2 regions of the Amycolatopsis sp. WAC 04169 genome follow, and region 2 is predicted to be linked to the other one. Evidence: riboswitches for the same ligand, from Rfam matches in the RefSeq annotation. Region 2 holds a riboswitch; the other holds the start of a gene.
What was found. Region 2 has a riboswitch for cobalamin ahead of DMC61_RS10135 (prenyltransferase/squalene oxidase repeat-containing protein). Riboswitches for the same ligand answer to the same signal wherever they lie in the genome.

Region 1 (4,181 bases), on a different contig from region 2:
CCGGTCAGCATGCCCTTGACGGGTTTGCCGGTCAGGCCCTGCGCGTAGCGCGCCCATTCGACGGTCATCGGTTCCGGACGCGAGACGTCGCCGTACAGGATCGGCGGCCGGACGCAGCGCGAACCGTAGGACTGCACCCAGCCGAAGTCGGTGGCCGCGAAACCGGCCAGCCGCTCGGCGAAGTACTGCACCATGTCGTTGCGCTCGGGCTCGCCGTGCACCAGCACGTCGAGGCCGAGGTCTTCCTGCAGCCGGATGACACGCTGGATCTCGGCCTTCATCGCGGCTTCGTAGCCCGGGTCGTCCAGCGAACCCGCCTTGTGCGCCGCCCGCGCCTTGCGGACTTCGGTGGTCTGCGGGAACGAGCCGATCGTCGTGCTCGGCAACGGCGGCAGCTTCAGCGCGGCCTGCTGGGCCACCGCGCGCCGGGCATAGGGGGAGCGGACAGTGTCCTCCGGCCGCAACGCCTCCAGCCGGGCGCGGACCCCGCTGTCGGCCAGGTCGGCCGCCGTCGCGCGATCCGTGGCGGCGGCACGCGCGGCGGAGAGGTCGACACCTTCTTCCTTCAACGCGCGCCCGAGCAGGACGACCTCGTCGACCTTCTGCCTGGCGAAAGCGAGCCAGCCCTTCAGCCGCGGGTGAAGTCCGTCCTCCCGTTCGACGTCGTAGGGCACGTGCAGCAGCGAGCAGGACGTCGACACGCTGACCGACTTCGCGGTGCCCAGCACCATCGCCGCCCGGCTGAGCGCGCGGGTCGGATCCGTGCGCCAGACGTTGCGCCCGTCGACCACGCCGGCCAGCACTTCCTTGTCCCGCAAGGCGGGTTCGGCGGCGACGGCGTCCACAAAGGACTCATCGGTGACGAGATCGACGGCGATGGCGTCGATCGGGGAGCGGGCGAGCACACCGAGGCCGCGTCCGAGCCCGCCGAAGTACCCGGCGACCAGGATCTTCGGCCGCGCGGTCTCCTTCGCGAGCCGGTGGTAGGCGCGGATGAGCGCGTTGAGCTCCCGCTCGCTGCGGTCCGCGGCGAAGGCGGGCTCGTCGAACTGGACCCACTCGACGCCTTCGTCGTGCAGACGACGCAGTAGTTCGACGTAGCCGTCGAGAAGGTTGTCGAGCAGTTCCAGCGGACGGAAGCCCTCCGGAGCCGTCTCGGCCGGCTTCGCGAGCAGCAGGAACGTCACCGGACCCACGAGCACCGGCCGGGTCTCGACGCCGATCGCGCGGGCTTCGCGGTACTCGTCGAGCGGCTTGGTGCCGGTGAGCGAGAACGTCGTGTCCGGGCCGAGTTCGGGGACGATGTAGTGGTAGTTCGTGTCGAACCACTTCGTCATCTCCATCGCCGGCGCGTCCTGCACCCCGCGTGCGGCGGCGAAGTAGGTGTCGAGCGGCGAGAGGCCGAGCGTGGTGAAGCGCTCCGGCAGCGCTCCGAACAGCTCGGCGGTGTCGAGCACCTGGTCGTAATGGGAGAACGTGTTGGAGGGGACGGAATCCAGCCCCGCGTCCTTGAGCTCCCGCCAGGTGCGGGTGCGCAGCGCGCGGCCGGTGCCGAGCAGTTCGGCCTCGTCGATCTTGCCCGCCCAGAAGCGTTCGAGTGAACGCTTGAGTTCCCGGTCCGGTCCGATCCGGGGGTAGCCCAGCACTGTCGTGCCGATTTCGGTCACAGCTCTCTCCTCGCGAGCTTGTCGGGCGAGCCCGGAGCGCGCAGGAGTGACCGCCGTTCGGTCGTGCCCATCCCACGAGGCCCGGACTCACGCACGCCGTCGGCGCGCGTACCACGGGCAGGTCTTCGGACTCGTGGGCGACTCGCTCGCTCCTACCGGCCGTCGCTTCCCGGGACGCCGTGTCCCAGTGCTTTACCGTGTCTCGCACGGTGACGGCTTTCGTTCCCACATACCGCTGCGGGGCAGTCCCGGATTCGCACCGGGTTCCCTGTTACCTCGCCCGGCCTGGGAGGCCGGGTGAACCAGTAGCACTCCGGAGCGTACCGAGGGGCGCCAGTGGCCCGCTGGACATGTGACGAACCGGACGCCACGCGTGATCGGATGGACGACTCGCGTGATTGAACGGCGAACTCGCGTGATCGAAGGCGTAACTCGCGTGTCTGGAGACGGAACACGCCGGGCGGAGGCCGCCCGGCGTGTCGTCCGTCTGGTCACGCGAGTTCGCCGTTCAATCACGCGAGTTACGTGTCTGATCACGCGAGTTCGCGATTCGAACACGCGAGTTACGAGGTCGGGGTCAGTCCCAGTCGAGGGCGCCGCCGGACTGGTACTCGATGACGCGGGTCTCGAAGAAGTTCTTCTCCTTCTTGAGGTCCATCGCCTCCGACATCCACGGGAACGGGTTCTCGGTCTCGCCGAAGATCGGCGCGAGGCCGATCTGCTGGGCCCGCCGGTCGGTGATGAAGTGCATGTACTGCTCGATCAGCTCGGCCGAGAGCCCGAGCATGCCGCGCGGCATGGTGTCGCGGGCGTAGGCGACCTCGAGCTCGCACGCCTCGGTCAGCATCGTCCGGATCTCCGCCTGGAACTCCTCGGTCCACAGGTGCGGGTTCTCGATCTTGATCTGGTTGATGCAGTCGATGCCGAAGTTCAGGTGGATCGACTCGTCGCGCAGGATGTACTGGTACTGCTCGGCGATGCCGATCATCTTGTTCCGGCGGCCGAGCGAGAGGATCTGCGCGAAACCGGTGTAGAACCACATGCCCTCGAAGATCACGTAGAACGCGACGAGGTCACGCAGGAAGTTCTGGTCGGCTTCCGGGGTGCCGGTCTCGAAGTCCGGGTTCTCCAGGTTCTGCGTGTACTTCAACGCCCACGCGTCCTTGTCCGAGATGGACGGGACCTCGCGGTACATGTTGAACAGCTCGCCCTCGACCAGGCCGAGGCTCTCGCAGATGTACTGGAAGGTGTGCGTGTGCACGGCCTCCTCGAACGCCTGGCGCAGCAGGTACTGGCGGCATTCGGGGTTCGTGATCTGCCGGTACACCGCGAGCACGATGTTGTTGGCCACCAGCGACTCGGCGGTGGCGAAGAAGCCGAGGTTGCGCTTGAGCATGGTGCGCTCGTCCTCGGTGAGACCGTCGGGCGACTTCCACAGCGCGATGTCGGCCTGCATGGCGACCTCGGTCGGCATCCAGTGGTTGTTGCAGCCGGCGAGGTACTTCTCCCACGCCCAGGTGTACTTCATCGGCAGCAGCTGGTTGACGTCGGCGCGGGCGTTGATCATCCGCTTGTCGTCGACGTTGATGCGGGCGGCGCCGACTTCGATCTCACCGAGGCCCGTGGCGTCGGTGGAGGCGTCAAAGGTTGTCATAAAGAGCTCCAAGAGGGGGTCGTGAGTGGTAAGGACGGTTAGAACCGTCCTTACCACTCACGAGGATGTCGTTACTGGCAGGCTTCGCAGTCGGGGTCGTCGATCCGGCAGGCGGCGCCTTCGGTGGCGACGAAGTCGACGTCCGAGACCTTCGGCATCTCCTTCGGCTCCGGCTTGGCGGCCGGGGCGGGAGCGGTCACCGGCACGGCCGGGACCGCGGCGGAAGCCGACGGAGCGGGCGAAGCGGCGGGAGCCGGGGCGGCGGCGGGCTTCGGCGAAGCGGGTGCGGCGGGGGCCGGGGTGGCCGAGACCGCGTTCAGCTTGCCGTCGGTGCCGCGCAGGGTGCTCTTCTCCACGTGCGTCGCGGACCGGGCCCGCAGGTAGTACGTGGTCTTGAGGCCCTTGTGCCAGGCGTAGCGGTACAGCTCGTCGAGCTTGCGGCCGCTGGGCGCCGCGATGTACAGGTTCAGCGACTGCGCCTGGTCGATCCACTTCTGCCGACGCGAACCGGCGTCCACCAGCCACTTGGACTCGATCTCGAACGCGGTCGCGTACAGCGCCTTCAGGTCGTCCGGCACGCGGTCGATCTGGCCGAGGCTGCCGTCGAAGTACTTCAGGTCCGACACCATGACCTCGTCCCACAGCCCGCGCTCCTTGAGCGAGCGGACCAGGTGCGGGTTCACCACGGTGAAGTCACCGGACATGTTCGACTTGACGAACAGGTTCTGGAACAGCGGCTCGATCGACTGCCCGACGCCGCAGATGTTGGAGATCGTCGCGGTCGGCGCGATCGCCATCACGTTGGAGTTGCGCATACCGACGGTCTTGACCCGCTCGCGCAGCGGCGCCCAGTCCAAAGT
Region 2 (4,181 bases):
GCAACGGACCGGCGGCGTCCGACTTCGAGAATTCGGCGACGAGCACGAGTTTCGCGAGCGGTTCGGCGTACGCCGCCTCGCCCTGCTCGTACGGCGCGCCGTGGGCGTAGGCCTGGACGGATTCCGGCTTCAGAAGGAATTGTGAAGCGCGGGCGACCGAATCCGGCTGCTGGTCCAGCGCCCGCAAGGCCAGCACCACATCGGCGGTGGCGTCGTAGTCGACGTAGGTCTTGCCGTCCTCGGTGACCTCCACGTGGTCGCCGCCGACGAGCCGGTTCGTCAGGTAGGCACCGAGGCGGGCGGCCGGGGTCGCGGCGACGGGGGTGGTGATCGCCGCTACCGTCGATACCCGGGCGCCGGTGGAGGCCCTGGGAGTGACGAATTTCTTGGGTTTCGGAGCAGGCTTGTGCGGCTGCGTCGTCGGGGCCGGGGTTTCCGGGACTCCGGTGGCCGGCGGCACGGTTTCGCCCTTCGCGAGCGCGTAGAAGCCGACCTGCGACAACCCGAGCGAAGCCTGGGCACTCGCGCGGATCCAGGTGTCGGCGCCGCTGATACCGGAGGAGCGGGCGGCTTCGTAGGAAGCCGGGTCGTAGGCGATCGCGCCGAGTTCGCCCGCGAGCTTGTTCCCGGCATCGGCCGCGGCGTTCGCCTGCGCGGATTTGAGGTACCGCACGCCCTTGTCCACCGCCGTGTCCGCGCCGCCGGTGTCGACGAGCGCTTGGACGATCAGGCCGGTGCTGTTGGTGTTCGGCGCCTCGGTGCCGACACCGCCGCCCCAGCCGCCGCCGGGCTTCTGGTTCGCCTTGAGCCAGGAGACGGTCTTGGCGATCGGGGCGTCGAGACCGGCCGCGCCCGCCTTCTTCGCGGCCAGCAGCGCCGAGAGGGCGAGGCCGGTGGCGTCCCCGTCGGTCGGGGAAAGGCCGAGTGGTTTGCCCTCGTCACAGGTCGAGACCTTGCGGCCGTCCGGGGTGACGTGGTCGCCGGTCTCCTTCGTCGGGATGTAGGAGAAGAGGACGCGGAAGTAGCCCTCGGAACACTGCTGGGTCAGCAGTTTGTCGATGGCGAGCCGGTCGTTCGCGCCCGCGGCGGCGAGGCCGATCACCCCGAGCGCCTGGCCGAACATGTTCGCGTTGTTGCTCACCGCGTCGGCGAGCGCGGGATCCTTCGAGTAGTCGCTGATCCGGCCCTTGTCGGGGCCTTTGCGCATGATCGCGCCCTGGGTTTCGGCGACCAGGTCGTAGCCGTCGAAGGCCCGGGGGTTCCGGCCGGAGACCTGGGCGGCGACCAGCGTCTTCGCCACGGCGCCGCCGACGACGATCTTGTCGTAGCCGGCACCGGGAGCGAGCCCGTCCCAGGTGAAGTAGTCGGTGGCGTGGCCCTGGTCGTCGAGGAACTTCACGATCGGCTCGGCCCGCGCGCCCTCGCCCGCGGCGTGCATCGCGAAGAGCACGTCGAGCATCAGGCCGTGGTCGGGCAGCGAGCCGCCGCTGGGGTTGTCGAGCGTGCCGTCCGGCTTCAGCTTCGTCGCGAGCCAGCGGGAATTCGCCTTCGCCGCGCCGGGATCGTTCGCGGCCGTCGCCGTCCCGGCGAGCGGTGCGGCGATCAGGGCGGCACCGACGGCGAACGCCGACGCGGCCAGGTACCCGCGGCGCATGTCTCCTCCTTGCGGCATGGCGGAGGACAGCGCGGGACGCCGCGGTCACCCCTGTTTATCGCGACAGTGGTTCGTTCATCCGCCCGTTCGGTATCCCGGCTTGCCCCTGCGAAGGGCCCACGGTTGCGCGACAGCGCCGGATTTCGACCGGCTTCCCCGTCACGGGCGGCGGTGTTCTGTTGTGGAGCCAGCCGAGGTTAACACCCGTTCACCTCCGGCAGGTACCGCTGACCAGGTCGGTTGCCAGGATCACATCGGCACCCGGCGGTATCCCGCGTTCGACCGGGGTGAGAGTCTTCTCGCGCGGTCGTGGGGGAAGTCCGGTGAGAGTCCGGCGCTGTCCCGCAACGGTGTGCCTTCCAGGCGAGCCCGGTCACCCATGTCGCGCTATGTCACCGACTCCTGTCGTGGAAATGCGGGAAAGGGTTCTCATGAGACGTTTGGTTTACGCTGTCGCCCTGCTGTGCGGCATCGGGCTGGTCGCCGCTCCGCCGGCGGCCGCGGCCACCCACAACAAGGCCGATGCCGCTGCGGGCTGGCTCGCCAGGCAGATGACCGACGGCGAACGGTTCGAGGCCGACTTCGGCGGCCAGAAGTTCCCGGACCAGGGCCTGACGATCGACGCGATCTTCGCGTTCGCCGCGGCCGGGGTGTCGGACACGAACGCGGGCAAGGCGATCGCCTGGCTCGCGAAACCGGAGATCACCACCGCCTACGTCGGCGGCGGCACCGAGTCCTACGCGGGCGCGCACGCCAAACTGATGCTCGCCGCGCAGATCCGGAGCAAGGATCCGGCGTCGTTCGGCGGCGTCGACCTGAAGGCTGGCCTGCTCTCGCTGCTCACGCCGTCCGGCCGGTTCTCCGACCGCTCCGAATACGGCGACTACTCCAACGCCCTCACGCAGTCGCTCGCCCTGCTGGCGCTGGACCGTACGCCCGGCGGCGCCCCGGCTCCGGCCGTGACGTTCCTCGCGGGCACCCAGTGCGCGGACGGCGGTTTCCCGCAGAACTTCGGCGAAGCGACGTGCACGAGCGACGTCGACGCGACCGCGACGGTCGTCCAGGCCTTGCGCGCCGTCGGTGACCCGGTGAACGCCCGCGAGGGCATCTCGTGGCTGGTCACGAAGCAGCACGCGAACGGCGGCTTCGGCTTCGGCACGAACGCGCCCAACGCCAACAGCACCGGCCTCGCCGCGGAAGCGCTGGCCGGTCACCGTCCCGCCGCCGCGGGCAAGGCGCGGGAATTCCTGCGCTCACTGCAGACCGGCTGCGCCGGCGCCGAGCCGGACCGCGGCGCGATCGCCTACGACGCCACCGGTCTGAACCCGACAACCGCCCCGCGCGCGACCGCACAGGCGATCCTGGGCCTGGCCAGGGTTCCGTTGAGCGACCTGCACGGCGGCGGACGTCCGCAGGCGCCGGTACTCGCCTGCCCGTAACGCCACCTCGTGACCAGTAGGGACAGTTCCGACCGTCCCTCTACTGGACGTCTTGCGTGACTGGATGGACGACACACGTGATCAGACGGACGACACGCGTGTCTGGGCGGACGACTCGCGGCGGAGGCTTCGCCGTGGTCGTGTCGTCCATCCGGTCACGCGTGTCGTCCGTCTGATCACACCTGCCGTCCGTTCGATCACGCGAAGCCGCCGTTCGGTACAGGTGGTCGCGAGTGGCGGAAGCCCAGGGCGCGGCGTGAGCGAAGGCGTAACTCGCGTGATCAGGGACGTGACTCACGTGATTGGAGGCGGAACTCGAGTGTTACGCCTCCAATCACGCGAGTCGCGCCTTCGATCACGTGAGTGACGGGCGGCGTCACTCGCCGGCGGCGACACGGCGCGCGAGTTCCACGCGGGACCGCACCCCCAGTGCGGTGAATATGTTCCGCAGGTGGTGGTCCACCGTCCGGTGGCTGATCACCAGCCGCCGCGCGATCTCCTTGTTCGTCTCCCCCGCCGCCACCAGCCGGGTGATGGCGTCCTGTTGCGGGGTGAGGCCGGCGAGCGACCGGTGCGGTACGTCGACGGTCTCGCCCGCCGCCCGCAGCCCGGCCCGGGCCCGTTCGGCGAACCGGGTGGCGCCGACGTTTTCGAAGCCACGCAAGGCATCGCGGAACTGGTCGCGGGCGTCGCGGGTCCGGCGATGGCGTCGCAGCAGGGTGGCGTACGCGAACCTGGTCCTGGCGAGTTCCACCGCGCCGCCCGCCCGCCGGTGCGCCTCGACGGCCAGCCGGAAACGCCGTTCCGCCACGCCGGGATCCGACGCCATCAGCGCGTGACAGCGGTGGCTCAGCGCGAGCCAGCAGGGCTCCGCCCCGGCCAGGGTCCAGCGGTCGAACACCTCCAGCGCGGCACGGGCGCGTTCAGGACGCCCGGTGCTGACGGCCGCCTCGACGAGTTGCGGAGTGGCCAGCACGCGGATCACCGGCTGGTCGCCGGAGACGCCCGAAGCGAGATCTTCGAGCCTGCTCAGCGCGTCGTCGGGCCGGTCCTCGGCCAGGTCCAGGCACGCGTACGCCCACGCGGCG

Region 1: it holds a riboswitch for cobalamin, as region 2 does, so the genes downstream of both, metE (5-methyltetrahydropteroyltriglutamate--homocysteine S-methyltransferase) here and DMC61_RS10135 (prenyltransferase/squalene oxidase repeat-containing protein) in region 2, are expected to answer to the same signal.

The regions. Positions count from the first base shown of each region.
Region 1 is NZ_QHJI01000002.1:283,555-287,735, reverse strand. It holds gene metE (5-methyltetrahydropteroyltriglutamate--homocysteine S-methyltransferase) at 1-1,667, opposite strand, end outside; cobalamin riboswitch at 1,766-1,980, opposite strand; gene DMC61_RS06180 (ribonucleotide-diphosphate reductase subunit beta) at 2,245-3,321, opposite strand; gene DMC61_RS06175 (ribonucleoside-diphosphate reductase subunit alpha) at 3,393-4,181, opposite strand, start outside.
Region 2 is NZ_QHJI01000004.1:189,238-193,418, forward strand. It holds gene DMC61_RS10130 (hypothetical protein) at 1-1,654, opposite strand, end outside; cobalamin riboswitch at 1,744-1,811, opposite strand; cobalamin riboswitch at 1,905-2,054, shown strand; gene DMC61_RS10135 (prenyltransferase/squalene oxidase repeat-containing protein) at 2,086-3,093, shown strand; gene DMC61_RS42010 (LuxR family transcriptional regulator) at 3,470-4,181, opposite strand, start outside.